Thermovibrio ammonificans HB-1: one gene and its partner. The protein of the gene in region 2 interacts with the protein of the main gene of each other region in a pairwise test. Links are inferred from orthologs where the notes say so. Each region holds a gene or a part of one and is shown on either strand. Other genes may lie near its edges.

Region 1 (11,961 bases), 410 kb from region 2 along the record:
CCCGAATCAGCCCTTCGGCGTCTTTACACTCGGCGAGGATTCTGCCCCACGGGTCTATCACGGCCGAGCAGCCTCCCATCTCCTTTCCGGTGCCGTTTGCCCCTACGAAGAAGCGTTGAAGCTCTATTGCCCTTGCCCTCAGCAGGTACGACCAGTGCTCCCTGCGCGCCCGACCCCACTGGGCTGGGACGGTAAAAACCTCCCCTCCGAGCTCTTTCAGCCTGCTTAAAACCTCGTAGAACCTCAGCTCAAAACAGATAACCGGGGCGAGAACTCCCAGCGAGGTTTGGGCCACCTGTACCTCCGATAGCCGACCCTCGGTGAAAAAGATGTGTTCCCTGCCGGGCTTGAAGAGCTTCACCTTTGGCCTTGAGAGCACCTCCCTTCCCCTGTCCAGCACCTTTACGCTGTTGAAGAGCTTCCCGTTAATTTGCTCGTAGCCGGTGATAACAACCGTTAATTCAAGGCCTTTGGAGAAGTTTTGAAGCTCCTCAAACACCCTTTCGGAGAACTTAACCGCCCTCTCTATCTCCTCGTAACAGAAGGCGGTTGCCGCAACTTCCGGAAAAACCACAAGAGAGCCCTTCTCACAGAAGTTCAAAAAGGTAAGGAGCTTGCTGTAATTGGCCTCGAACCTGCACGGCAGAGACTCAAACTGAACCGCATAGCAGCTGAACTTCACAGCTTCTCCTCAAGGAGCTTCCTCCCCCCCTTCCTCTCCCACACAATCTCACAGTAGCGCTTCCTGCCCGACCCTTCCTTGTAGTAGAAGTAGTGCATCGGCTCCTTCTTGTAGTACTCCCTGTGGTACTCCTCTGCCGGGTAGAAGTTCTTAAACGGTTCAACGGCAACCCTTACGGGTTCATCAAACAGGCCGCTTTCAGAGAGCACCTTGAGGGCCTTTTCGGCAAGCTCTTTTTGCTCCTCTGTGTGGTAAAAGATTACCGGCCTGTACTGGCTTCCCCGGTCTGCAAACTGGCCTTTGGAATCTGTCGGGTCTATTGAGGTGAGGAAGGCAATCAGGAGCTCTTTGTAAGAGGTCTTGTCGGGGTCGTAAACAACCTGAACCGCCTCAACGTGGCCCGTCTCCCCCGAACACACCTCCTCGTAAGTGGGGTTTTCGGTGTGGCCTCCGGCGTAGCCGGGAACGGCCTTCTCAACCCCTTCAACCTTGCTCATGGCCTCCTCTATGCACCAGAAGCACCCGCCTGCAAAAGTTGCAACCTCTCTACCCATTCTCAACCACCTTTATCCTTTCTGCGGCCTCTTTCGCCTTCCTCCTTGCCTCCTCTACAGTTTCGCCCCTGGCAACCACAACTCCCATACGCCTCCTTGGCCTTGTTGTGGGCTTGCCGAATATCCTCACCCACACGTTGGGCTCTTCGAGGGCTTGGGCAACACCTTCGTAGGCCGGGGCAACGCTGTTCTTCGTCCCGTGGAAACAGTAAGAGGCTCCCGGGGATATGAGCTCAATGTGAATCGGAAGGCCCAGAATGGCCCGTAGGTGAATCTCAAACTCACTCATGTTCTGGCTCGCCATCGTTACCATTCCCGTGTCGTGGGGCCTGGGCGAGACCTCGCTGAACCACACCTCGTCTCCCTTTACGAAAAACTCGCACCCGAAGATTCCGTAGCCTCCCAAGGCATCTGTAACCGCCTTGGCCATCTCCTTGGCCTTCTTTAAAGCGGCCTCGCTCATCGGCTGTGGCTGCCAGCTTTCATGGTAGTCGCCGTCTACCTGCCTGTGGCCTATGGGCTCGCAGAAGAGCGTTCCCTGGTTCCTGGTCCTTACTGTGAGAAGGGTAATCTCAAAGTCGAAGTTTATGAACTCCTCTATAATAAGGGCGTTACCCTTGCCCCTTGCGTTCTCCTTTGCGTACCTGAATGCCCACTCGAGCTGTGATGGTTCCCTGACAACGCTCTGCCCCTTGCCGGAAGAGCTCATAACCGGCTTAACCACAACCGGGTAGCCGAGCTCCTCTACGGCCCTTTTAAACTCTTCGAACGTTTCGGCAAACCGGTAGGCCGAGGTTTTGAGCCCCAGCTCTTCGGCCGCAAGCCTCCTTATGCCTATTCTGTCCATCGTTAACTTTGTAGCCCGGGCGCAGGGAACAACCGTGAACCCCTCCTTCTCGAGCTCTACGAGCATGTCGGTGTCTATCGCCTCTATCTCGGGCACTATAAAGTCGGGCTTCTCCCTGTAAACGATGTTCCTTATCTGCCGGCCGTCCCTCATGTCTATAACGTAGTAGCGGTGGGCAACCTGTTGGGCCGGGGCGAACTGGTAGGAGTCAACTGCTATCACCTCAAGGCCCAAACGCATCGCCTCTATAGCGAACTCCTTTCCGAGCTCTCCGCTCCCGAGGAGCATCACCTTTGTTGCGTTGTGGGCAAGGGGTGTTCCTATCCTCATCTTGAACCTCCGGTTATCGGCAGATTAGCTTTATGCGGGCGTTAAGCTCTATTTTACTAACGGTCCCTTTGGTGAGCCTGGGTTTTCCCAGCTCTACGCTACTTAGGGTGCAGTGTCTGTTTAACACTCTGCTAACGGCGTTTGCCTCTTTAAGCGCAAGTTTTAGGGCTTTCCGCTTTACCTTCTGGCGGGCGGCCTCGAGCTCCTTTTCGGGAACCTGCCAGAAGGGGGTTCCCAGGCTGAAGGTAAAGTTTGCGGCCTCCCGGGCTCGGCTCAGACTCTTGGCCACCTCCGTTTCGAGTGTAGGGTCCTTTACGAACACCCACAGGAGCTCCCTTCCGGAGAAGCCGGCCACCTCGTACCTGCTCCAGGAGTCAACGGGTGCCACCGTAACCGAAACCCTTTTAAAGGAGAAGCCGTCTCTCTTTAGGTAGTCTTGAGGGGCTTGAAGGCCCTGGATAACCTCTCCCCTTGTCCTTCCGAAGCTTACCACCTTTACCGGAATTACGAGCCTGTTCCCTTTTACCTCTACGCAGGCCTTTAAAACCTCCTTCACGGTTAGCGGCGCTCCGTAGGCTGCGGCAGTTGAGGCTAAGAAACACAGAAGGGCGACTAACCTTTTCACCTTTACTCCCCTAAAGGGCTTTCCCAAATTATAGCCGCCCGAGTGCCGCCTGAAGGATTAGCAGGAAGAAGGGAAAGGTTACCGTTGATACGAAGATTACCGATGCCGCAAGCCGGGGCGAGCGGTTGAACTGTTCGCAGAGAACGTAGTTGAGAATCGCCGACGGCAGGGCCGACTGAACTATCAGCGCCTTTGCCATCTGTGGAGGGCACTTTAGAAGTGAGACAACTGCTGCGGCAGATGCCGCTCCCCCTACGAACCTTACCGCCGTTGCGGCCACCGCCTCTTTGAACTCTTCAACCGATATTCTGGAGAGTGAAATCCCTATGGACACAAGCATAAGCGGCATTGTGGCGTTTCCGGTGAGCTTAAGGGTCTTTTCTATTCCCGGAGGCAGGTAAACCCCTTTGAGCAGGAAAGAGAGCACTGCTGCGTAAACCAGCGGTATTTTGAGGGCCGCCTTTAGGCCCTCTCGAAGGTTGTCGCTGTTTAAAACGGCGATTCCGAGGGTAAAGTGGAGAACGGCCATTACAACCATGTAGTTGACCGCTATCGGCAGTGCAGGCTCCCCGAACATCAGGTAGATGAGGGGAATTCCCAGATACCCTGCGTTCATCACCGTTGCCGAGAGCTCAAAGGCCGGGTTTCTCTTGCCCAGGAACACCTTCTCTACGGCTGCCGACGCCGCAAGGACCAGCACGAACACTCCCAGTGCGGTCAGGAAGATGCAGGTAAAGCTCTTTAGGCTAACGGATACCTCCCTGAAGGAGGAGAAGATGAGAGCCGGTGCAAACAGGTAGAGGACGAGGAAGGAAATCGTCTTTGTTTCCAGCTGCGGCTTTGCCTTTCCGATGAGGAAACCCAGGCCCACAAGCAGGTAGAGGGGAAGGATTACGTTGAGGAGCAGCTGGGTCATTTCAGCTTCTCGCCCCTTACCCGTTCGTTTCCCGTTCTGCAGGTGAATCCCAGCTGGTCTAAGTACTCAAGGAGCGGAACGGCGAACTTCCTGCTTATGCCGAGCCTGTCTTTGAACTGGCTGACGGTTATCCTCTCCTGGCCGGAGAAGAGCTCCTTCAGGGCCGTTACGGCCGTTTCAAGGGCCTCGGGAGCCATGAGGAAGTCGGCAAACCTGTGGAACCCTTTGTGCCTTTTCAAGTAAGAGGCTACAGCGTATGCCTCCTCTTCGGGAACCGATAGCTCCTTTGCGAGCTCTTTTACGGTCGGCGGCTTTAGCCCCTTCTCCCTTACCGACTCCTCTGCCCTCTCAACGAGGCCTTTCCACCTGCCTTCGGGAGACGGGGTAAAGCCCGTGAGCTTCAGGCTCCCCTCCAGCTCCTCTAACTTTCCTTCCTCCTTGAGCTCTCTTATGGCCCTTTCGAATAGCTCCTTGGGGGCCTTTAACTTGCCCCTGACCGACTCTTTGCCGGGCCCTTCCAGGATTGGCGTTTTGGAGTGAAACTCCTCTATCAGCTTTAGGGTTTGAGCCTTTAGCTCTTTCAGGTGGTCTGCCGGGTAGAGCTTCTCCTCCGACACCAGAACTCTCTTTTCCCCTTTCAGCCTTTCAACAAGGCTTTCCACTTCCTCGGGGGAGAGGGCTGTAAACTGGACCAGCTCCCTGGGTGAGAGCCTGCCGGGAAGCTCCTCTACGAGCTTTAAAACGATTTCCTCTGCGTTTTTTTCGGTGAAGGGCTTAAGTAGCTCCTTCCACTTTTCTGCAAAGCGCCTGCGGAACTTCCCCGGCGGTAGCGGGTTGAGTATCTCTCCTCCTCCGATGACCCTTGCGGGAGAGTAGTGTCTCACTACGAAGCGGTCTTTAAACATGGGGACAACTTCCCCTTTCAGCCTTATCTGAACGAGGGCCGACTCTCCGGGGAGAAGCTCCTGGCGGTCTATGAGGAAAACCTCGCCCTCCACCTCCTTTGTAAGGTGGTGAAAGTGAACTTTATGGCCGCTTGTTACTATAACGTCGGCGTCTTTGGAGAGCTTCAAAACCGCGTCTACCTTATCGGTAGGCTTCAGGTAATCCGGCGTTGCAAGTAGGTCTCCCCTCTTAACCTCTTCCTTTTTAAGGTCGGGAACGTTAACGGCCGTTCTCTGACCGGCTACTGCCTCCTCTACGGGCCGGCCGTGAACTTGAACGGAGCGGGCCTTAACCTCCCTTCCCGCCGGCAGGAGCTCCAGCCTGTCTCCCGCCCGCAACCTTCCCGAAAGGAGCGTTCCCGTAACTACGGTTCCGAATCCCTTCACGGTAAACGAACGGTCAACCGGAAGTCTCAGGATACCTTCTGCCCTTTTGGGCTCTACCTCTTCGGCCACTTCCGCTATTACCCGTTTCAGCTCCTCTATTCCCTCACCGGTTTTAGAGGAGACGGCAACAACCGGGGCCTTTTCCAGGAAGGTGCCCTTTGTGAACTCCTCAACCTCCTCCTTAACAAGCTCCAGCCACTCGGGCTCCACTGCGTCCTTTTTGGTTAGAACCACTATTCCCCTTTTGGTTCCGAGGCTTTCGCACACGGTCAGGTGCTCTTTTGTCTGGGGCATTATCCCCTCGTCTGCCGCCACAACGAAGAGGACCATATCCAGCCCGTGGGCACCGGCAACCATGTTCTTTATGAACTTCTCGTGGCCGGGAACGTCCACTATACCGGCCACCGTGCCGTCGGGGAGCTCGAGCTTCGCAAATCCCAGGTCTATGGTCATTCCCCGGCGCTTCTCCTCCTCCCACCTGTCGGTGTCTACGCCGGTGAGAGCCTTTACAAGGCTCGTTTTACCGTGGTCTATGTGGCCGGCAGTTCCTATAACGAGGAACTTTTTACTTTGCATAGTCTACGGCCCTCGTTTCCCTTATAACGGTAATCTTAATCTGACCCGGGTATTGAACCTCCTCCTCGATTTTCTTGGAAATCTGGTGTGCCAAGAACGCCGCCTCTTCGTCGGTAATCTTGTCGGGCTCAACCATAATCCTGATTTCCCTTCCCGCCTGGATTGCAAAGGCCTTCATAACGCCCGGGAACGACTCGGCTATACTCTCGAGCTTCTCTATCCTCTTGATGTAGGCCTCAAGGCTCTCCCTTCTCGCTCCGGGCCTTGCTGCAGAAAGGGCGTCGGCTGCTGCAGCACACACCGACTCTATCGTTGTGAACTCCACCTCTCCGTGGTGGGCGGCTGCGGCGTTAACAACCGCCTCGGGCTCGCCGTACTTTTTGAGGATTTCGGAGCCGATTATGGCGTGGGAGCCTTCAACTTCGTGGGTTACCGCCTTTCCGATGTCGTGGAAGAGTCCGGCCCTCTTGGCGAGCTGGACGTCTGCTCCGATTTCGGCGGCAATCATTCCGGCGAGGTAGGCAACCTCTTTAACGTGCTGGAGAACGTTTTGGCCGTAGCTCGTTCTGAACTTCAGCCTGCCCAGGAGTTTCTTCAGCTCTGGGTGGACGTTGTCTATTCCCAGCTCGAAGAGCACCTCTTCGGCGGCGTTGATTATCTCCTGCTCAATCTCCTGCTGAACCTTCTCTACAACCTCCTCTATCCTTGCGGGGTGGATGCGGCCGTCTGCAACAAGCCTTTCTAAGGCTATTCTGGCTATTTCACGCCTTACGGGGTCGAAGCACGAGATTGTTACCGCCTCCGGCGTGTCGTCTATTATCAGGTCTACTCCGGTGGCAAGCTCAAAGGCCCTTATGTTCCTTCCTTCCCTTCCGATTATCCTTCCCTTCATCTCGTTGTTGGGAAGGTCTACAACGGTTACGGTTGTTTCAGCAACTATGTCGCTTGCGAGCCGCTGTATTGTGGTGGCCAGTATCTTCTTGGCCCGTTTTTCGGCGCTCTGCTCAAACTCCTCCTCTATCCTCTTGAACTTCACCGCAAGGTCCCTGCGGATTTCCTCCTCCATCCGCTTCATCAGCTCCTCTTTCGCCTCTTCACGGCTCATCTGGGCTATCTCTTCGAGTTTCTTAACCTCCTCGTCTATGAGCCGCGACAGCTCAACCTCCTTCTCGAGGAGCTCCGCCTCGAGCCTCTCCACCTCGCTCCTCTTCTCCTCCAGTTCCGCCTCGAGCTTATCGAGGAACTGGGCCCTTTTGTCTAAGCTCTCCTCCCTCTTATCAAGGGCCGACTCCCTCTTGTCTAAGTACTCTTCTCTGCGCAGGAGCCTCTTTTCGAGCTCGGCAACCTCTCTGCGCTTTTCTTTAAGCTCTTCCTCTATCCGCTCCCTCTCTTTAAGGAGCTCCTCCTTTGCCTCAAGGAGTGCCTGTTTTTTCATCTCGTCGTAGCGCTTTTGGGCCTCTTTTACGGTCTCTTCGGCCTTCTTCTTGAGCTCCTGGGCCTCCTGCTTGGCCCTTTCTACGATTTGGTTTGCCTCTTCCTTTGCCCTTTCAACGATTTCCCTTTCAAGGTTTTCCTTGATTTTCTGGCCCCTTTTGGTGCCCACAACGTAGCCCCCGGCAAGGCCCGAGAGCACTGCAAATATCGCAACCAGTATCGATTCCATTACGTCCTCCTTAGGGTTGTTTTATCTGTAACTATCCAGTCTACAGGTTGGTCGAAGGGCTCTACGGGAATTGCGTCCAGCAGTTGGAAGTGGAAGCAAACACCAATTTTGTCCTTTACCGGCGCAGAGGCAAGGAAGCGGTCGTAGTAGCCGCCTCCGTACCCGAGCCGGTAGCCCTTTTTGTCGTAGCCCAGGGCGGGAACTACAACCGCTTCGGGCGTTCCCTCCCTCTGGGGGCTGTATGGGGGTTCCGGGATGTTGAAGGCTCCCGGGGAGAGCTGGTCGAGGTTGTCAACTTCAACGGCAGCTATTCTCTCTTTTAAAACTTTGGGAAAGTAAAGTTTAACGCCGTTTTCGAGCAGCTCTCGGGCGAGGGGGGTTAGGTCGGGCTCCCCTTTAATGGGCCAGTAGAGCATTACCGATTTCGGCGAGAGCTCCCGGAGGAGCCGTTTCAGGTTCTCTTCTACCCTGCGGGATAGGGCTTGAAGCTCTTGTTGGGTGAGCTGTAACCTCTTTTTCAGGAGGTAAGACCTTAAACTCGCTTTTGTATGCACATCCTCTACCCCTTCTTAGAGTAAGGGGCATAAGAGGGAGCTTAATCCAGCTCTTTAACCTGGCTTGAGATGAGGAGCTTCGCTCCTTCCTCCAGCCTCTTTATCTCCTCTCCGAGCTCCTTAATCTGGGTTTTAAGGGCTTCGTTCTCGTCAAGCAGGTAGAAGCAGGCAACAACCAGGGCCTTATCGAAGGTGACCCTGCTGTTGCCCTGCCGAATCCTCTCTACCATACTCTCTATTTTCTGGGCCAGCTTCTTTACGTACTCAGGGTCTCTGTCGGTCTTTATGTTAAACTTCCGGCCGCTTATTACCACTTCTACTGTCTGGGGTAAGCTCACACTCGCCTCTTATGCCCTTAAGGTAGCACCGCTACGTTGAAGCGCCTCTATTATATCAGCCATAATTTTGTTAACTTCCTCATCGGAGAGCGTTTTCTCCTTCGCCCTGAAGGTGAGGGAGAAAGCTACGCTCTTTTTGCCTTCGGGGATTCCCTTCCCTTCGTAAACGTCGAAGAGCTTCAGCTTCTCGAGGTAGCGGGCAGATTCCCTTATCACCTTTTCAATTTCGGCAACGGGGGTGCTCCTGTCAACGACTACCGCTATGTCCCTCGTTACCGGCGGGAACTTGGGAATCGGCTTGAATTTAACAGTTCTGGCCGCCGACTGCTTTAAAAGCTCTTCAAGGTTGAGCTCCGCTACGAAGATGGGCTGTCTGACTTCAAACCGCTCTTCAACGTCCGGGTGGAGCCTTCCGAGGAAGCCCACCTCCTTGCCGTTTAGCTTAACCGCCCCGCTCTGGCCGGGGTGGAGGAAGGGAAACTCTCTCCTCTCGAACTGGAGCTCCAGCCCTAGGAACTCGCCGAGGGCCTCAACGGCTCCCTTAATGTCGTAAAAGTCCACTTCTCTGAACTGCCACAGGTTCTCGGGGAGCTCGCCTGTTGCAAGGAGCGCTACTTTGAGCTCCTCTTTTGGGAGCTCCTCCTCCGTAGGCGAGAAGGTGCGGGCCACCTCAAAGAGGAAAACGTCCCTTTCGTTTCTGTTTATGTTGTTAACGGCGTTATTTACGAGGCTCGGGAACAGGAAGTTCCTCATGTAAACCCACTCTTCAGAGAGGGGGTTTTTAATCTTCACGAGCCTGTCAACCGGTAGGCCGAACTTCTCAAAGAGCTTCTTCCCGATAAAGGAGTAGTTTATCGCCTCGTTGAAACCGAGGGAGCTCAGAAACTCTTTAACCTCCTGAACTCTCAGAAACGTAAAGTCTCTGGGAACCTCAGAGTGCATGAGCGGGAAGGAGCTTACCACCCGCTTCATGCCGTAAATCCTTACAACCTCCTCTATGAGGTCAACCTCCCTTGTGACGTCGTACTTCCTCCAGGAGGGAACCTTAACAACTATGTAGTCGGCCTCCTTCTTCACCGTAAAGCCCAGGCCCGTGAGAATCTCGAAGGCCTTCCTTGCAGGTATATTTACCCCCAGCAGCTTTACCGCCCTTTCCGGCGAGAAAACTATAACTTTCGGCGTGTAGGGCTTCGGGTAGAAAGAAAGAGAGCCCTTTGCCACTTCACCGCCTACGAGCTTCTGGATGAGGTGTAGCGCCCTCTCTGCGGCGAACTTACACGCCTCTATGTCGGCGCCCCTCTCAAACCTGTAAGAAGAGTCGGTGGAGAGTCCGAGCCTCTTAGAGGTTCTCCTTACGGTCATCGGGTCGAAGTGGGCAGACTCTAAGAAGAGCTCCCTTGTAGAGAGGGTCGTTCCGCTCTCGAGGCCCCCCATAACACCCGCAACGGCAACGGGTTTCTCCGCGTCGGCTATAACCAAGTCTTCTCCAGAGAGCTCCCTCTCTACGCCGTCGAGTGTAACTATCTTCTCCCCTTCCCTTGCGCGCCTTACTACAACCTCTCTGCCCGAGAGCTTCTCGAGGTCGAAGGCGTGTAGGGGCTGTCCGAGCTCGTACATAACGTAGTTTGTAACGTCCACAACGGCGTTTATGGGTCTCAGGCCCACCAGGTAGAGCCTCACCTGCATCCAGAGCGGGCTCTCCCTATTTGATATCCCCTTAACCACGAAGCCCTCGTACCTGGGGCAGGCCCCTTGGTCGAGAACCTTCAGGGTGGCTTCCTCTTCTGCGTTAAACTCCCCGCAGCTGTAGCCCGTTTCGGGCAGCTTTACGGGCCTGCCGAGCATCGCCCTGAGCTCCCTGGCTATGCCGAGAACCGACAGGGCGTCGGGCCTGTTCGTTGTTATCTCGTACTCTATTACCCAGTCGTTCAACCCCAGTGCGGTTACCGCATCTTCCCCGACCTTCTCTCCCAGCTCTTCCGGGAGCGTCCACACCCCCGGTGCGGAGTCGGTAAGCCCCAGCTCAACTGCCGAACAGAGCATACCGTTAGAGACAACGCCCCTGAGCTTTGCCCTCTTTATCCTGACTCCGCCGGGGAGCTTTGCCCCGTGTAGGGCCACGGGAACAACCGCACCTTCGTAAACGTTGTCGGCTCCCGTTACTATCTGGAGAACCGTATCCCCAACGTCCACCTGGCATATTCTCAGCCTATCGGCGTTGGGGTGTTTGGAGATTTCTGTGATTCTCCCGATAACTACCTTCTCAACCTCCTCGGCAGGGTTGTAAACGGCGTCAACCTCTATCCCTGCGTCTGTAAGGAGGTCTGCAACCTCTTTTGCGGAAAGGTCGTCTATCTCTATGAACTCTTTAAGCCAGTTGTAGGTTATCTTCATCTTTACGCACCCCTGAACTGTCTTAGGAATCTCAAGTCGTTTTCGAAGAAGAGCCTCAGGTCGTCTATGCCGTACTTGAGCATCGCTATACGCTCAACCCCCATACCGAAGGCAAACCCTTGGTAGGTGTCGGGGTTTATGCCTACGGCCTTGAAAACCGCCGGGTCCACCATTCCGCACCCGAGAATCTCCAGCCAACCGGTTCCCTTACAGACCTTACACCCCTTCCCTCCGCATATTACGCAACCTATGTCAACTTCGGCACTGGGCTCTGTAAAGGGAAAGTAAGATGGGCGGAACCTCACCTTCGTGTCCGAGCCGAAAATCTCCCTTAGGAAGAGCTCCAGCACTCCTTTGAGGTCTGCGAAAGTAACTCTCTCGTCCACCATCAGTCCTTCAACTTGGTGGAACATCGGAGTGTGGGTCACGTCTGCGTCCTTTCTGTAAACCTTACCCGGAGCTATTATCTGGATGGGAGGCCGCTGGCTCTCCATTACCCTTACCTGAACCGGTGAGGTGTGGGTTCTCAGAACCACTTCGTCTGTTATGTAGAAGGTATCCTGCATCTCCCTTGCCGGGTGGCCCTTCGGGATGTTTAGGGCCTCAAAGTTGTAAAAGTCGGTCTCCACTTCGGGGCCCTCGGCAACGGCAAAGCCCATACTTGTGAATATTCTCACTATCTCCTTTAGGGTTTTGGTGACCGGGTGGAGGGCTCCTACCGGCCTCTTCCTACCGGGCAGGGTTACGTCTATCTCCTCCTTTTTGAGCCTTTCCCTCTTTAGGGCCTCCTTTATCTGGGCTCCCTTCTCCTTAACTGCCCTCTCGATTTCTGCCTTCAGGGCGTTGCAGGCCCTTCCGAACTCTTTGCGCTCTTCGGGAGGGAGCTTCGGTATCTGCTTTAGAAGTTCGGTAACTTTTCCCTTCCTTCCGATGAACTCAACCCTTAATTTTTCTAAATCTTCGAGCGTTGAAACCGATTTAATTTTGTTTGTAAACTCGAGTTTAAGTTCCTCTATGGCTTTGCGGCTGTCCATACCTCTCTCCGATTGGGCTTGTGTGGATTTGAATTATACCGCCACGGGGGCAGCTTGGAGAAGATTAAGCTTGTTGTTGAAGTTATTAAGGTGCTCCTGAAGAGGAACAGGCCCCTG
Region 2 (16,320 bases):
CCACAGAGGAGAGGAAGTCAACCGCCTCTTTTAAGAGCCTCCCTTTAGGAAGGGCAAACGTTACCTTCTCCAAACTGCTCCTCCTTCTCTTTAACCCTCTCGATGTCGGCCCCGAGGGCCCGGAGCTTCACCTCCATCTGCTCGTAGCCCCTGTCGAGGTGGCAAATTTTATAAACTTCGGTAGTGTTTTTGGCAGCAAGGCCGGCTATAACCAGTGAAGCGCTTGCCCGAAGGTCTGTTGCAGTAACTTTCGCCCCCACCAGCTCCTCAACGCCGCGGACAAAAACGGTGTTGCCGTCTACCTTAAGGTTGGCTCCAAGGCGCTGAAGCTCGGGAACGTGCATAAAACGGTTCTCGAAGATAGTCTCCCTGATTACAGAATCCCCCTCTGCAAGGCACATGGCGGCCATAAACTGGGCCTGCATGTCGGTGGGAAAGCCCGGGTAAGGCTGGGTCACTATGTCGGTTCCCCTGAGGCGCTCCCTCTTTACAACCCTCACTTTCGAGCCGGGGAGCTCCTCTACAACAAGGCCGGCCTCGGAAAATTTATCCACAACCGCCTTGAGGGCGTAAGAGGGGAAATCCTCTATCACAACGTCTCCTCCGGCGGCGGCAACCGCCGACATAAAAGTGCCCGCCTCTATCCTGTCGGGCATAACCGTATACTCAAAGGGAGAGAGCTCATCAACACCCCAAACCTCTATGACGTCCGTTCCCTCTCCCTCTATAACTGCTCCGGCCCTCTTTAAAGCCCTTGCGAGGTCAACAATCTCCGGCTCTTTCGCGGCGTTACGGATAACCGTTTTCCCTTCGGCAAGAACCGCCGCCATCAGAACGTTTTCTGTTCCGCCAACTGTCGGGAAGTCAAAGTATATCTCGGCCCCCTTGAGCCTTCCCTTAACCTCTCCCACTATAAAGCCGTGGTAGACCTTAATATCGGCCCCCAAACGGGACAGCCCCTTAAGGTGCAGGTCTACCGGCCTCACGCCTATTGCACACCCTCCCGGCAGGAACACCTTCCCCCTGCCGTAGCGGGCAAGGAGCGGACCGAGGGTGAGAATAGAGGCCCTCATGGCTATAACCAGCTCGTAGGGGGCAACGGGGTTGAGGTCCCCCGAGAAGGATACCTTAAGGGTATTCCCCGAAAACGAGGTGTGAAAACCCATAGCCTCAAGGAGTTTGCAGGCGGTAAAAACGTCTGTTAACCTCGGAACGTTGTGGAGGGTAAGGGAGCCGGTAAGGATAGAGGCAAAAATTATCGGCAGAGAGGCGTTCTTCGAGCCGGAGACCTTAACCGTTCCCCTTAACTCCCTGCCTCCTCTTATGATGAACTTCTCTTCACTCTCCATTCTTCTCCCCGACAACTACGCGCTCAATCCCGGAAAGGTCGCGAAAAGACTTGACGTTCAGGAAGCCGGCGGTTTCAAGGAGAGATTTTACCCTATCGGCCTGGCCCTCTCCAACCTCAAGGGCTATGAACCCCTTAGGGTTAATCTTCTCCTTTGCCTGAACGATAAGCCGCTCTATGAGCTCAAGGCCGTCTTTTCCGCCGAAAAGGGCCATGGCCGGCTCATACTTCAGAACCCACTTGTGGAGCCTCTTATCGCCAACGGGAACGTAGGGGAGGTTTGCCACAACGGCATCCACGGGGAAGTCTACAGCTTCAAGGAGGTTGCTCCTGAGGAAGGTCACGGAGCAGCCGAGCCTCTCCCTGTTCTTCTCGGCTACCTCCAAAGCCTTGGGTGAAAGGTCAACACCGTAGTAGCGGTTAGCGTCTCCAAGGAGTTTACACAGGGTAAGGATTACGCAGCCGGAGCCGGTGCCAACGTCAACAACCGTTTTTCCCTGTTTCCCCTTTAGGTAGGAAAGGGCAACGTCTACCAGGAGCTCGGTCTCCGGCCGGGGAACCAGAACTCCCCTATCTACAAGGAACTCAAAGCCGTAGAACTCCTTCTTCCCGGTTATGTAGGCTACGGGCTCCCCCTTGGCCCGCCTCACTATAAGCTGCCTGTAACGCTCCACCTCGTCGTCGGTAAGGGGTCTGTCGAACTGGGTGTAGAGCTCTACCCTGCCCTTCAGGCCGAGGGAGTGAACGAGCAGCAGCTCGGCGTCGAGCCTGGGGGTGGGTGAGCCCCTCTCTTTGAGGATTTCAGAAGCTCTTTTAAGCAAACTACCAACGTTCCACTTCATAGCGGCAATTATAGGGAGTTTTATAAAATTTGGCCATGGAAATCGTCTTCCTCGAAGAGGTAGATTCCACAAACGACGAAGCCAAAAGGCTCCCCTTCAAGCACGGCCTCTGCGTTGTGGCCCGAAAGCAGAGGGCAGGCAGGGGCCGAAGGGGAAGAAGCTGGCTCTCTGAGGCCGGAAAGGGGCTGTACGCCTCGTTTATTCTCGAGAGGCTAAACCTGCCAATTGTAAGCGTGGCTTTCGGCGTGGCGGTTCTGAAAACGCTCAAAGAGCTGGACAACCGCTTCTACCTGAAGTGGCCAAACGACGTTTACATAGAAGGTAAGAAGGTGAGCGGGATTCTCGTTGAGCGAACGAAGGACAGGCTGGTTGTAGGAGTCGGCATAAACCTTTCCTACGGGAAAGAGGAGCTTCAAAACCTTGAAAAACCGGCAACTTCTCTCAGTGCCGAAGGGATAGAATTCAACTACAACACCCTGCTTAAGTCGCTCCACAAAAACGTTTTAGAGCTTCACGCCCGGCTCAAAGAGGGAAGCTTCAACCCAAGGGAGTTTGAGAGGGAGTGCCCCCTAATAGGGCGGGAAGTGGTGGTAGTTCGGGAAAACGAGCGTTTTCGGGCAAGGGCCCTGGGCATAGACACAGACGGAGCACTCGTTGTTGAAAGAGACGGACAGATAACGAGACTCTTTTCCGGAGAGGTAAGCATCCGTGGAGTTTGAATTTCCCACCTTCAGAGAGCTCATGAAAGACAAGAGAATCCTCTACTACATAGAACGGGCCGACTACTTCCTTAAACGTATGGGCTACACCGACCACGGCATAAAACACGTAAGCTGGGTGGCAAACAAAGCCCGGTGGTTACTGCTTAAGACGGTTGGAGACAGAGTCCTTGCCGAGCTTGCGGGTGTTGCAGGGCTCCTACACGACATAGGCCACATAGTGAGCCGCCACGACCACGCCCAGAGCGGTGCAATCCTTGCATACCAACTGCTCAAGGGCAGAGGATTCCTCGACGACCACCTCACCGAGATAACCTTTGCAATAGGTAACCACGAGGAGGGAACCGGAGAGCCGGCAACGGAAGTGGCAGCAGCGCTTGTTGTGGCCGATAAATCCCACGTCCACAGAACCCGGGTGAGAAAAGAGGGGAACATAAAGGAGGACATTCACGATAGAGTCAACTACGCCGTTCTATTCAGCAACCTCGAGGTGGATAAAGAGAAGAGGGTGGTGAAGCTCGTCCTGAAGATAGACACCGAAATCTCCGACCTCCTCGACTACTTCTCTATATTCCAGCCCAGAATGGAGATGTGCAGACGGGCAACCGAAGTCTTAGGGTTTAAGTTCCGGCTCAAGATAAACGACACAGACCTCTAATTGTGTATCATTTGGCGATACCAAGTTGAGACGGAGAGCAGAATGAAAAACCTCAAGTGGAAGGTTCTCTTCATACTCGCAGTTCTTGTAGGCTCCCTCTACGTTGCCCTCACAAAGCCGATAAACCTGGGTCTGGACCTCAAAGGCGGAACTCACCTCGTTCTCCAGATAGAGACACAAAAAGCCCTCGAGAACGAAGTCTCAGCAGCACTCAGGGACATCAAAAGGAGCCTCGAAGAGGAGAACCTCCCCGTTGTGAGCGCCGTAAGGAAGGGAACGACCATAGAAATCGAGATGCTCACCGCAGATGCCGCCCAGAAGGCACAAGAGCTGATAAAGGAAGACTACGGCAGGATGTTTGCAATTAAGCGGAACGGAAACAGGCTCACATTAAGCCTGAAGCCTTCCTACGTTTCCAAAGAGATAGACAGACTCGCCGAACAGGCCCTCGAGACCATAAGGAACAGGATAGACCAGCTGGGGGTTGCAGAGCCGGTAATCGTCAGAAACGGCAAAGACAGAATAATAGTAGAGCTTCCCGGCGTTAAGAACCCCGAAAGGGCGAAGAAAATCATAGGCAAAGTAGCAAACCTCGAGTTTAAAGAGGTAGTGGCGGAGTTCAGGTCCCCGAACCAGATGATAGTAAACCTGGGAGGGAAGGTACCTCCGGGGGCTTCAGTAGAAGTTGAACCCTCTCCCACAGGCCCCAAGTTCTTCCTCGTAGAGGAGGGGCGGAAAGAGCCTATAAAAGTCAAAAACCTTGAAGAGCTCGTTAAAAAGTTCGGAGGGAACGTTCCCGAAGACGAGCAGCTCCTGCTACAGGAGATAAAGAACAAAGAGGGAAGAGTTGTAGCCTACAACTTCTTCCTCGTCAAAAGAGAGCCCATTCTAACGGGAGCCTACCTTAAAGACGCCTACCCCAGCCAAGACGAAAACGGCCTTCCCGCCGTTAGCTTCGTTCTAAACTCCCAGGGAGCAAAAATCTTCAGGAACTACACAAAACACCACATAGGAACGCGCCTTGCAATAGTTCTCGACAACAAAGTCCAGTCGGCACCGGTAATAAGAAGCGAAATAGGTGCCAGGGGCCAGATATCGGGACAGTTCACCTACCAAGAGGCCAGAGACCTTGCAATCGTCCTGCGGGCGGGAGCCCTTCCTGCACCGGTCAAGATAGTGGAAGAGACCACCGTAGGCCCCTCCCTGGGTAAGGAGTCGGTAGAGAAGGGAATAAAGGCGGGCGTAGCGGGCATAATAGTTGTAATGCTCTTTATGCTCGTTTACTACAAAACGGCAGGAATAGCAGCCGACGCGGCCCTGCTCATGAACGTGATAATCCTCTGGGCCCTGATGGCCCTTATAGGGGCAACGCTGACGCTGCCCGGTATAGCCGGCTTCATTCTCACAATCGGAATGTCGGTAGACGCGAACGTTATCATCTTTGAGCGGATTAAAGAGGAGCTTCGCAAGGGCAGAAACCTCTACTCGGCAGTAGAGGCAGGATTTGCAAGGGCCTGGGGAACAATTCTGGATTCAAACGTTACAACCCTTATAGCGGCGGCGGTTCTCTTCCAGTTCGGAACCGGCCCCATCAAAGGGTTTGCCGTTACCCTGTCGCTGGGCATCATGACCAGCATGTTCACTGCAGTTTTCGTAACCAAGGTTCTCCTCGACCTAATCGTTAAGTACAAACCAAAACTCTTCAAGATTTAGGAGCCGTTGATGGAAAGAAAGTTCGACTTCATCGGTAAACGCTACTGGGCATACCTGTTCTCCCTTACACTAATCCTGGGAACCTGGCTCTACGGTGCCTTCATAAAGGGGCCCAAGTTCGGAATCGACTTTACAGGCGGCGTCCTCGTCCTCGTTAAGGTGGAAGAGCCGGGGATAACAACCGGGAAGATAAGGGAAATCTTCAAAGGGAGCGTAGAAGGTGTGACCGTTCAGAACGTTCAAGGGGAGAACGAGTTCATGATAAAGGCCCCGGCTACGGGAGATACCAACAAAACGGTAGAGACAATACGGCGGAAGCTCAAAGAGCACTTTAAAAGTGGCGTAACGATTCTGAAAGTTGAGATGATAGGCCCGACCGTAGGGAAAGAGCTCCGCGAAAAAGGGATAATGGCCATCATCTACGCCCTAATAGGCATCCTTATATACGTTGCCTGGCGTTTTGAGTTCATCTTTGCCGTGGGAGCCGTACTGGCCCTCATCCACGACGCACTGGCCACAACCGGCGTCTTCATGGCCGTGGGAAGGGAGTTCAGCCTCCCGGTTATAGCGGCGCTCCTAACGGTTATAGGTTACTCCATCAACGACACCATAGTAGTTTACGACAGAATCAGGGAGAACATGAAGGTTTACTTAAGGAGCAAGCCCTTCGAGGAGATAGTTAACGACAGTATCAATCAAACCCTCTCAAGGACAATCATAACCTCCCTGACAACCCTCTTCGTAGTTCTGTGCCTTTACCTCTTCGGCGGAGGCGTTATAAACGACTTTGCATTTGTGCTCCTGGTCGGAATAACCGTGGGAACGTACTCCTCGATATTCATCGCAAGCGCCATTGTGGTCGACTGGTACAAGTATATGAAGAAAGTGAAATGAAGGTCCTTCACAGGTACATAGCCTTCGAAATCACCCGGGTGGCGGCCCTCAGCTCCGCCCTCTTCCTCTTTGTAATCCTGATGGACAGGGCATCGACCATAGCAGAAACCGTCCTCGGGAAAGGGGTCTCCTTCCTGGACTTCCTCTCGGTTCTTGCCAAAGGGCTACCGGCGTTCCTCGGGATAGTGATTCCGATGTCCTTCGTTCTTTCGGTTGTTATAGTGTTCATAGGGATGAACAGCAACAACGAGCTTACGGCCGCAAAATCGTGCGGCATAAGCCTGAAAGAGCTGTCAAAACCGGTTTTCCTGCTCGGCCTCATATTCTCGCTCCTCTCCTTCTACTCACTTATGTTCCTTGCCCCAAAGAGCAACGTTGCAATGAAGAGGGAGCTGGAAGAGCTCCTGAGGAAGAAGATAACCTTGAGTATCACAGAGAAGAGGTTTTCCAGCAACTTCCCCGGTGTAACGTTTTACGTTGAGAAGCTCTACCCGGAAAAGGGGCTCCTTGTAAACTTCATGGCGTCGCTACAGAAGAAGGAGAAACTCGTAACAGCTTTCGGCAGAAGGGGCTTCCTGAGGACAAAGGGAGACACCGTCTTCCTCGACATAGAAGACGGCAGTGCCCAAGTTGTAGACTGGAAAAAACCGAAAGAGTTCAAGTTCATAAAGTTCAAGAGCTACACGGTTGAACTCTACAAGTTCACCAGAAAAGAGAGGTTCAAGGCAGCCAAATACAAAACCCTATTCCAGCTCCTCAAAGAGAGGGATAAAGAGGCCAGAGTTGCCGTTGTAAAGAGAACCGCACTGGCGTTTGCCTCGCTGATAGTGGGGATAATCGGATTCTCCATAGCGGTCTCAATTCCCAGAGGCTCCATAGGTGTGGGAGTTCTGATTAGCCTCCTTCTCATCGTGCTTTACTACATACTCTACACCTTCTCTAAGAAGGTTGCCCTGAAAACCGGGCAACCCCTTTTGGCGCTTCTGCCCGATGTGGTATTCGGTGCGGCGGCTCTGTTACTCTATAAACTGGCGGTAAGCGAGCGCATTCGGATAAACGTTGGAGCGCGGTGGTGATAAAGAAGCTCGACAGATACGTCTTCTCCGAAGGGGTCAAGTTCTTCTTCCTGACACTGACCACGTTTCTCACCCTCTTTGCCGTTATAGACTTTGTAAGCCACTTCAACATGGTCTCCAAGGTGGGAGCGTCGGGGGCGGCCGCATACATCCTGGGGAGGCTTCCCCTCTACGGAGTAAGGGTTATTCCCATAGCCACTCTCATAGCCACTATGGTTACGCTCTCTCGGTTTTCCGAAACCAGCGAGCTTACAGTTGCAAGGGCGTTGGGCATAAGCACCTACAGGTTTTCGGCTCCCCTCGTTATCCTCGGAGTGCTGGCATCGGTAGCCTCCGTGGCCGTTCAGGAGACCTTACTGCCGGCAGGCCTTAAAAGGGCAACGGAGATTGCCCTTAAGGCCGGAGAAGAGGTGACAAACGGCCCCCAAAAGGTTCCGGGCGTGTGGTTCAAGGACAGAGCAGGAGATTTTGTGTTCTTCTGGGAGCTCCTGCCAAAAAACAAGAGGGCGGAGCGGGTAAGCATAATAAAGGTTAAAGACTTCTCGCCTACGGGGAGAATAGACGCAGAAGAGGCCATTTACAAGGGCGGGGGTAGGTGGCTTCTCAGGGAAGTCTTTGTAAGGGATTTTAAAGAGCTAAAGAGCACTGAGAAGGAAACGCTTCCTATAAATTTGGGGGTAAGCGTAAAGGAGCTACTTCTGTCGGTAAACAACCCGGAGGCAATGGGGCTCTTAGAGCTATTCCTGACCATAAAGAGATTGAGTAAGCTCAACTACGATACCAACTACCTCAGGGTGGAGCTCTACTCAAAGCTGGCACTCGGGCTGCTTCCGGTTATAACGGCGATAATCGGAATACCCTTTGGGGTTTACAACCCGAGGAATAAAAAGGGCTACACGGTGTTGCTTGCGGCAATAATCGTTGTATCTATGTGGATTACCGTATCGCTGTTTCTGAGCCTGGGGAAGAGTGAGGTCCTTCCGCCCCTTTACGCAGCCTTCGCTCCGCTCCTGCTATTTGGGGCCGTTGGGCTGTTCCTCCTGGGGAGGGTGGAAAGTTGAAGTTCTCCTTTAAGAAAGCGGCTAAAGCCCAGAAAGCTCTGGCTGAAAAGGTGAAAATAACGCCCCTTACAAGGGAACCGAAACTCATTGCCGGATGCGACTTAACGTTTTTAGACCCTTTTAAAAACCCCACCACGGGAATAGGGGCATTTGTGGTTTTAACCTACCCGGAACTGGAGGTTGTAGAAAAGCACTACGAAACCCTTAAGGTAGAGATACCTTACGTGGCCGGCTTTCTGGCCTTCAGAGAGCTTCCCCTCCTTTTAAAAACGCTGAAAAGGCTGAAACACACCCCCGACCTTATCGTGGTGGACGGCCACGGAATAACCCACCCCAGAAAACTCGGAATAGCCTCACACCTGGGGGTGGTAACGGGAATACCCACGGTAGGGTGCGCCAAAAAGCCCCTCTACGGGGAGTTCCAAGAGCCCTGCAGGGAAAGGGGATGCCGCTCTCCCATCACAGACCCGAAAACGGGCACGGTACTCGGCTACGCCTTAAGGACCAAAAGGAACGTTAAACCGGTTTACGTCTCTCCGGGTCACTTAGTAACTCCGGAGGAAGCGGCCGAGCTGGTGCTCTCAAGCTGCACCAAGTACAGGCTTCCGGAACCAACACGGTTGGCGCACAACTACCTGCAGTCTGTTAGAAAGGTTATAATACAGGGCAAATCCCAAGGAGGAGGAGAATATGGCAGTTGAGAGAACTCTGGTTATAGTAAAGCCGGACGCCGTGAAGAAGAACGCAGTGGGAGACATTGTAAGGATACTCCAGGAGAACGACCTGAAGCTCCTTGCAATAAAAATGGTTCACCTCACAAAGGAGCAGGCAAAGAAGTTCTACATCGTCCACAAAGAGAGGCCCTTCTACGATGAACTTACCGACTTTATGTCCTCCGGCCCGTGCGTTCCGATGGTTCTCGAAGGTGAGAACGCAATAGCAAGGGTAAGGGAGATAATCGGTGCAACCGACCCGGCAAAGGCAGCCGAGGGAACAATAAGGAAGAAGTACGGAACAGACGTAGGCAGGAACGCCGTTCACGCCTCCGATTCCCCCGAGTCTGCCGCCTACGAGATTCCGTTCTTCTTCAACCAGCTGGAGATACACGACCAGTATTAAATTCCCGGGGGCATCGGCCCCCGTTAACTCAATTGGGAGAGTTAATGGACGAGAGTTTCAGTATTCTGGAGCTTCCGCCCCAACTGTGCAAAAAGTCCAAGGGAGAAACGGTAGAAGTAAAACACTTCGTGTTCGAAGACCTACTCGACAGCCAGGAAAAGCTCATCTGCCGCCACGCCGAAATCGACGAGAACTTCTCAACCTACCTCTACCTGTTGGAGAAGAAAAGGGACTCTTTCTTCTCCCGGGAAGAGGAAAAACCTTTAGGCTGTTACCTCGGATACAGGGCGGGTGTTCTGTACACCTTTGAAGACTTTAACTTCAAAATAAACTCCTTCGACGAGTTTACGCTGCTGAGCGAGGCTGTTGAGGTAACAACCGGAACGAGCTTCTTCTTCGAGCTGTGCAACCTCTGCCAACTCCCCCAGGAGCTCTCCGGCGAGATAGAGCTTCTCCTCTCCATCTACTCCCGAAAAGTCAAGAGAATACCGCCCCTTACCCACTTCGACCAGATTGCCGACGAGAACAGAGAAGTGCTTAAAATGGCGGTAAAGGGCAACCCCCGGGCGGTTGAAAAACTCGAAAGGGAGGTAGGGGAAGAGGAGGCCAAAAGGTTGATAAAGGAGTTTAAAACCCGCCCCGAAGAGCTCTTCGACACCTGCATACTCTCGAGTGAGGGAAGCTACAGCGTGGTCGGCATAGTAACCGCCCTGGGCACGGAAGAGGTAGAAGGAAGACAACTAACGGTTGTAGACCTCTTCGCAGAAGAGTTCGAGCTGAGGGTTCTCTCCCCGCACGTAGAGCCGGTAAAGGAGGGAGAGAGGGTGGCCCTCAGTGGTAAAATGTTTGCAGTAGCCGTGGTTTAAGAGGAGGAGAGGGTGAAGATAGGGAGATTTAAGTGGGGTGAGAGGACAATCTACGGGATAGTTAAGGGGAGGGAGATAGTTCCCGTTAAGGAGACAAAGGTCTCTGAGCTCATGGAGGGCGTTACTCCGCTTGATGAAACCGTCTCCTTTAAGGAGGTGAAATTTCTCTCACCTACAAGGCCTTCCAAAATCGTGGCGGTAGGCCTCAACTACAGGGCACACGCCGAGGAGATGGGCAAAGAGGTTCCGGAAGAGCCCCTGCTGTTCATGAAACCCTCCACGGCGGTTATAGCCAACAAAATGCGGATATTCCTGCCCAAAATGTCCAGCAGGGTAGACTACGAAGGGGAGCTCGCCGTAGTAATAGGGAGGAAGTGCAGAAAAGTCTCCCCGGAGGAGGCCCCCGACTACATCTTAGGCTACTCCTGCTTTAACGACGTAACCGCAAGGGACCTTCAGAGAAAAGACGGCCAGTACACAAGGGCAAAGTCGTTCGATACATTTGCCCCCTACGGCCCATGGCTCAACACCGACATAGACCCGATGGGGCTCCAGATAACCACAAGGGTCAACGGCGAAGTAAAGCAGAGCGGAAACACCAGCGACATGATATTCTCGCCCTTTGAGCTCGTTTCGTTCATATCACAGATTATGACTCTCCTGCCGGGAGACGTTATAGCAACCGGCACCCCGCCGGGAGTCGGGCCCCTGAAGGCGGGAGACAGGGTGGAAGTGGAAATCGAGGGAATAGGAACCCTCATAAACTACGCAGAGGAGGAGAGGGAGTAGCTTAGGCCCTCTCCAACTCTCCCTCCCTCTTTACGTGCTCTATGAAGCGGCTGTAGGTGGAGTGGCTGCTTAAGGTTTTCGTGTTCCCAATGGCAACCAGCTTTCGCCTGGGGCGCGTTATGGCAACGTTGAGCCGGCGAAGGTCCTTCAGAAAACCTATCTCCCCTTCGTCGTTGGAGCGAACGAAGCTGACGATTATGGCTTCCTTTTCCCTCCCCTGAAAGCCGTCTACGGAGTTAACCTCAACCTTAAACTCCCTCTCTGCAAGGAGCTGCTTTATAAGCTTCACCTGGGCGGCGTAAGGGGTGATAATGCCGATTTCCCTCCTGTCGAGGCCCATACGGTGAAGCTCAAGGGCCACCTCAACGGCTATCTTGGCCTCTTCGTAGTTCTCGTAAGAGGTGGAACCTTCGGGCTGAAACTCGTAGGCGTTTATAGAGCTTGTATCGATAAAGCCGAGGGGAACGGAAGGGTCGAGGACCTTCTTAAACTTCCTCGGCGCCTCAAGGTTGAAGTCTGCAAGGGTTCTCTCTTTTACCTCCGGGGCGGCTACGAGCTTACCTTCGTAGAACTCCCTGTTGGGGAACTCCATTATCTTCTCGTTCATCCTGTACTGAACCCGCAGCATCGAGGAGAGCTCGCCGTGGGTAGAGATGAGCCTCTCAAAAAGGGTTCTCTCAAGCTCTTTGGCCTCTTCACTCGCCACAGTGGGGGGAAGCTGCTTATGGTCGCCGGCAATGAAGAAACGGTTGGCCCGGGCTATGGGTATCAAAGTGGAGGGCTCAACCTGCTGGCTGCCTTCATCTATAACGGCAGAGTCAAAGTGGAAACCTTCAAGGAGCTCCGACTTCACCATGGAGTTTGTGGAGATTACAACGTCGGCATCGGCGATTATCTCCCTGAAGATGTGGGTCTCCATCTCCTTTAGGGCCTTAATCCTCACATCTATTTCGTAGTTCGCCAAAATCCACTCGGCCATGGAGCGCATGAGCTTTTTGGGAACGCCGCGGAAGCTCTTTCCCTTCTTGCCGAAGTAAACAATCTCATCGTCGCTCATACCCCTGCGGAGCTGGGGAACGGGCTTTGTAAACTGGTCCCGCTTCTCTATAAGCTCCTTCACCCTCTCCCACCCCTCTTTTACCTTCTGAGCCTTAGGGTGCTCTTCAAAGAGGGCGTAAATGGAGAACCTCTCAAGCTCTTCCAGAACCCTTGCAGGATGACCTATCCTTACCAGTTTCAAATCCGGGTACTTGGAGAGGTTGAGGAGTATGTTGTCTGCGGCAATGTTGGAGTCGGCAGTGGCTATAACCTTTTCACCCCGCTTTACAAGCTGAACGATAAGCTCGGTAATAGTGCTGGTTTTCCCTGTGCCGGGAGGGCCGTGAATGAGGAAAAAGTCCGGAGAACCTAAAGCCCTTGAAACGGCAAGTCTCTGAGTTTCGTTGAGCCTGGAGTCAACAGGTTCAAAGGGTATCTCGGTAAAATGTTCCGGCTCTCTCAGGCCTATAACGGTGTTTCGAAGCTCACGCTGGCGGCCGCTGGCGTGCCTGAGCTCCTCTAAGTTCTCCTCCATCCGCTTGAAAGTAACGTCGTTAACGTAGAGGTCTATCCGAACCCCTCTCTTGTAAACCCAGTTTGGAGGGCGGTTATCAAACGCAACGGTTACGGTTTTCTCCGTAATCCTTACAACTGTGCCGAGTAAGTCGCTCTTTAAGGGGTTACCTTTACTAACAAGAACTATGTCGCCTGTGGTTATCTCCGTCTCTATGGGTTTTTCCCTCCAGAACCGAACAAGGTGAAGGTGAAACTTTGTTCCCGCCTTGGTTCCCTTAAGGTCGAGAATGGCACGGCCCAGAAGCTCCCTCTCCCTGCCTGAAAGCCTCCTTATCTCCTCCTCCTGGGCCTCTATCTCTGCAAGCCGTTCAACGTCGATAAGGTACTTAAACCTCTCAACGTAAAGGTGAACCCTCTTTATCTCCTCAGCCTCCTCCTCAGAGGGAACAAAGTCGGAGTAAATACTACACAGGCTCTCATCCTTCAGGTAAATGAGAGTTTTGCCGTTGGCTATGAAAACCTCCCTTACGTCTCCCTTCCTCAAGCCGAGTTTCTTCAGCTCCCGCTGAAGTTTTTTACCGTCGTAAATACCTTCAAGGAGAATAGGCAACTTAAACCTCCATTAAAGAGTCAGGGAGACAAATATAGCTCTCAAAACGGCTAAAACCACCTTCTATACCCGGAGCTGAGAATCCAGCCCCAGGAGTTCAAAGCGTTAAAGCTGTTAAACGTTCCCAGCTCCACGTGAAAGTTATCCTTCCTCGTGAGCCTGCCGCCTACACCTACCACAAGTGAACAGTCGGCTCCGTACTGGCTGTTGTAGCTTACAGAGCCGTCGAAGTAGGGCCTCCAGCTCTTTATAAAAGAGTCCCTGTGGTCAAAGCCCCAGTTAACACCAACGCCTAAAGAGTAAAAGCCGCTGGGCAGAACATTCTCCCTCTCCTTACCCGAGAGCCTGTCAACGTAGGTTCCCGTATGGTCGGTCTCGTAGTAGCTGTTAAGGTTTAAAAAGAGGCGGAACTTATAGTCGGGGTACTGACTCCGCTCCTGAAAAGAGAGCTCGGTGTAGAGTTTTCTACTGTTACCTACGTAACTGCCGTCGAGGGAGTAGTACCTGTTATAGGAGAGGGAAGTGAAAAGGGAGAGCCTGTTGTAGAAGGGGAAGGTGAACTCAAGCTGTGCCCCCCTTCGAACAACTCCTAAGGAGCTCAGGAAGGACTCATCTGTCAGCTCACCCTTAAACAGGGTAAGCGTGGCCGTAGACTGGTGCCAGAGCTGAGCGGTGTACCCTAAGTAACCTCCACCTAAAGTGTGGCTTCCCCCCCTAACTACAGTTACACCGGCAAAGAGCGACCTGTTGTAGTCGAGCAGACGCTCAAGGCCAACAGAAATCCTGTTCAACCCCCTCTTGGTGTCAAAAACGTTCCCCCGAGAGATGTCGTATCTAAAGGTATCCTTAACGTTCAGGTAGTAGTTTCCGGTAAGGTGCAACCTTAAATCCTGAGAGAGGGAAAGGAGGTTCACCCCCTTAACGCCGTAATCGGTAAGCTCAAGGTAGTAGTGGGAAGCCTTATCTACAACAAGGTCTCTAAACTGCTTCATAAGCTCGGCGTCTTTGGGGTTCTCATCCATACCCTTAACGGCTATCCAAAAAGCCCTGCCGAACTCCCCCACCTCTTCAAGGGCCGTAACTCTATCCCTGATGGGAAGTATGGGAAGGTAGAGCTTCACAAGCCTATTCATCAGGTACCTGTCTTCCCAGTAGAGGGCAAGGGTGAGCTTCATCCAGGGCGCAAGCTCCTCATCTTTTCGCTTCCAAAGGTAGGCGGTCTCACTCTCCCGCCCCTTATAGAGGAGGTAGGTAAGGTAGATATCCCTTGCGATTTCCTTCGAGAGGTAACGCTTAAGCCTCAGGAACTCCCTCTCAAACCTGTCTGCAGGCTGGTAAAAGATTGAAGAGCGAAGGTAGGCCTCAACAACGTCGGGGGAGTGAACTCCCTTTTTTATGAGCTTCTTGGTGTAGTTGTAAACTCTAAAACGCAGGGTCCAAGCCCTTCGAACGTCGCCGTAGAGCTCGAGGGCATCGGCCTCTGTAAGGAGCAAGTTGGGGTTCTTGGTTTTTATCAGGCTAAAACACTTTAAGGCTTTCTTACCGTTCTGGAGGAAGAGATAAGCCGCAGCAAAGGCCTCCGGAACTTGGCTACAGTAATCTTTGTACCTTCTGACAAGGCTCTCCACGGTGGGGTAGTCCTTCATATCTATACTGAGATAGATAAGCTCGGCCAGAACGTCGGGCGATGGGTTACCGTTGAGGTAGCTGAACAGCAGCCGCCGTGCCCTTTCCTTCTCACCCAGCTTAACAAGGGCGGAGGCGTAGGTGAGGCCGATAGTAGGGTCGGCAAGGAGCCTCCTCCTCAGCCTGTCGGGCAGGGAGTCCACCGACTCAACCACCTTGTCCCACTGCTTCAAGGAGGCAAGCAGGAAGAGATAGTTGGCAAAGAAGTCAGGTTTACCGAACTTATCAAATCCGAGCTTTGCGTACTTAACGGCCCTCTCGGGCTCCCTGTAGTAGTAATAGTAGATAACGCGGGTAAAGTCGGTCTCATCTGCCTTGTCGAGCTCTATGAGCCTTTCGGCAACCTCTACAGCCGTTTTAAAGTCGCCGAGGCTCCAGCTCAGAGACTCCAGAGTGTTCAGGTAGTCTACGCTGTTAACTTTCCGCCACTCCTCCTTTAAGGTGGCAAGGGCCTCTTTAAGCCTGTGCATGGCAAAAAGGAGCCTTGCCTTTGCGAGCCTGTCCTCAGGGGATAGGCCGAACCTCTGCTGTATAAGGTCGAGGACCTTTAACGCCTTTTGAAGCTCTCCCCTGTACCAGTAGATATTAAAGGCAAGATGAAGGGCATCGGGGTTATTGGAAAAGTGCTCAACCAAAAAGTCGGCCCCCTCCTCGGGCCGACCGACCCTGTGGAAGAGGTCAACTATATCAGTATAGTCAACGTTTCCTTCCCCGGAAGCTACAAGGAACTTCACACTCTTAAGGGCAGTTTCAAAGTCTCCCACCGCAAGGGCAACAGAGTAAAGGGGCCGAGCATACTCGTAGCGGTGGAACCTAAAAACAAGCTCCCTGTAAGCTTTCAAGGCCACTTTCGGCCTGTTCAGCCACACGGCCACGGTAGCAAGCCTCTTCCACCACTTTAAACTGTCTGGGTGGCGTTTTACGGCGAGTTGGGCAACCTTTAGCGCCCCCTTTAGGTCTCCGTTACCCAGGTAAACGGAGTAGAGAAAATCGAGGCCCACATGGCCCTGCCTGCTCTCTTCCGGTTTCTCAGGAACGGAAGGGGCAGAAACTTCACCGGCAGGTTTCTGCCCTGCTCCCCGTAGCTTTTTCACATCGGTTTCAACGAATGAGTAACTCTTTATCCCGAGCTCTTCAAGTTCGGTAACTTTCTCCCTTAAAGCCCTAACCGTAGGTGAAACAAGGTACCTGACCGTGTAGTACCCCGAGTCTGTCCTGTAGACAAACGCCTTTCTCCTTATAGCCGGGGGCAACTTCTTTAAAAATGCTTCCGCCCTCCCGTAGGAGTTGGTGGTAACAAGTTGAATGGAGTAGAACTTCCCTAAGGCGGGAGCGGTAAGAGCCAGCCACAGGGAAGCGGCAATAAGCACTCTCCTCATTTCTCT

Evidence for each region.
Region 1: the proteins of secD (region 2) and pheT interact in binary tests that used the Escherichia coli proteins (3 or more experiments, as listed by UniProt). The link is inferred for Thermovibrio ammonificans HB-1 from one-to-one orthologs.

Annotation. Positions count from the first base shown.
Region 1 is NC_014926.1:1,184,273-1,196,233, reverse strand. The notes cover bases 8,119-11,177. They hold pheT (phenylalanine--tRNA ligase subunit beta), read right to left. Parts: upstream 10,811-11,177; coding sequence 8,426-10,810; downstream 8,119-8,425. Other genes in these bases: pheS (phenylalanine--tRNA ligase subunit alpha), read right to left, coding at 10,813-11,177; THEAM_RS06070 (cell division protein ZapA), read right to left, coding at 8,120-8,416. Also shown: THEAM_RS06110 (nitrilase-related carbon-nitrogen hydrolase), read right to left, coding at 1-682; peptide-methionine (S)-S-oxide reductase MsrA, read right to left, coding at 679-1,236; purT (formate-dependent phosphoribosylglycinamide formyltransferase), read right to left, coding at 1,229-2,413; THEAM_RS06095 (hypothetical protein), read right to left, coding at 2,427-3,038; THEAM_RS06090 (AEC family transporter), read right to left, coding at 3,067-3,954; selB (selenocysteine-specific translation elongation factor), read right to left, coding at 3,951-5,861; rny (ribonuclease Y), read right to left, coding at 5,851-7,524; THEAM_RS06075 (5-formyltetrahydrofolate cyclo-ligase), read right to left, coding at 7,524-8,078; more of pheS, read right to left, coding at 11,178-11,844; THEAM_RS06055 (hypothetical protein), read left to right, coding at 11,899-11,961.
Region 2 is NC_014926.1:765,629-781,948, reverse strand. Bases 2,981-5,944 are described here. They hold secD (protein translocase subunit SecD), read left to right. Parts: upstream 2,981-3,609; coding sequence 3,610-5,280; downstream 5,281-5,944. Other genes in these bases: secF (protein translocase subunit SecF), read left to right, coding at 5,290-5,944; THEAM_RS04145 (HD domain-containing protein), read left to right, coding at 2,981-3,567. In the rest of the region: hisG (ATP phosphoribosyltransferase), read right to left, coding at 1-73; murA (UDP-N-acetylglucosamine 1-carboxyvinyltransferase), read right to left, coding at 45-1,349; prmC (peptide chain release factor N(5)-glutamine methyltransferase), read right to left, coding at 1,339-2,190; THEAM_RS04150 (biotin--[acetyl-CoA-carboxylase] ligase), read left to right, coding at 2,226-2,909; more of THEAM_RS04145, read left to right, coding at 2,899-2,980; more of secF, read left to right, coding at 5,945-6,174; THEAM_RS04130 (LptF/LptG family permease), read left to right, coding at 6,171-7,250; THEAM_RS04125 (LptF/LptG family permease), read left to right, coding at 7,247-8,311; THEAM_RS04120 (endonuclease V), read left to right, coding at 8,308-9,012; ndk (nucleoside-diphosphate kinase), read left to right, coding at 9,002-9,430; THEAM_RS04110 (hypothetical protein), read left to right, coding at 9,475-10,296; THEAM_RS04105 (fumarylacetoacetate hydrolase family protein), read left to right, coding at 10,309-11,085; THEAM_RS04100 (IGHMBP2 family helicase), read right to left, coding at 11,087-13,249; THEAM_RS04095 (tetratricopeptide repeat protein), read right to left, coding at 13,300-16,314; THEAM_RS04090 (hypothetical protein), read right to left, coding at 16,311-16,320. UniProt on the Escherichia coli protein: Part of the Sec protein translocase complex. Interacts with the SecYEG preprotein conducting channel. SecDF uses the proton motive force (PMF) to complete protein translocation after the ATP-dependent function of SecA.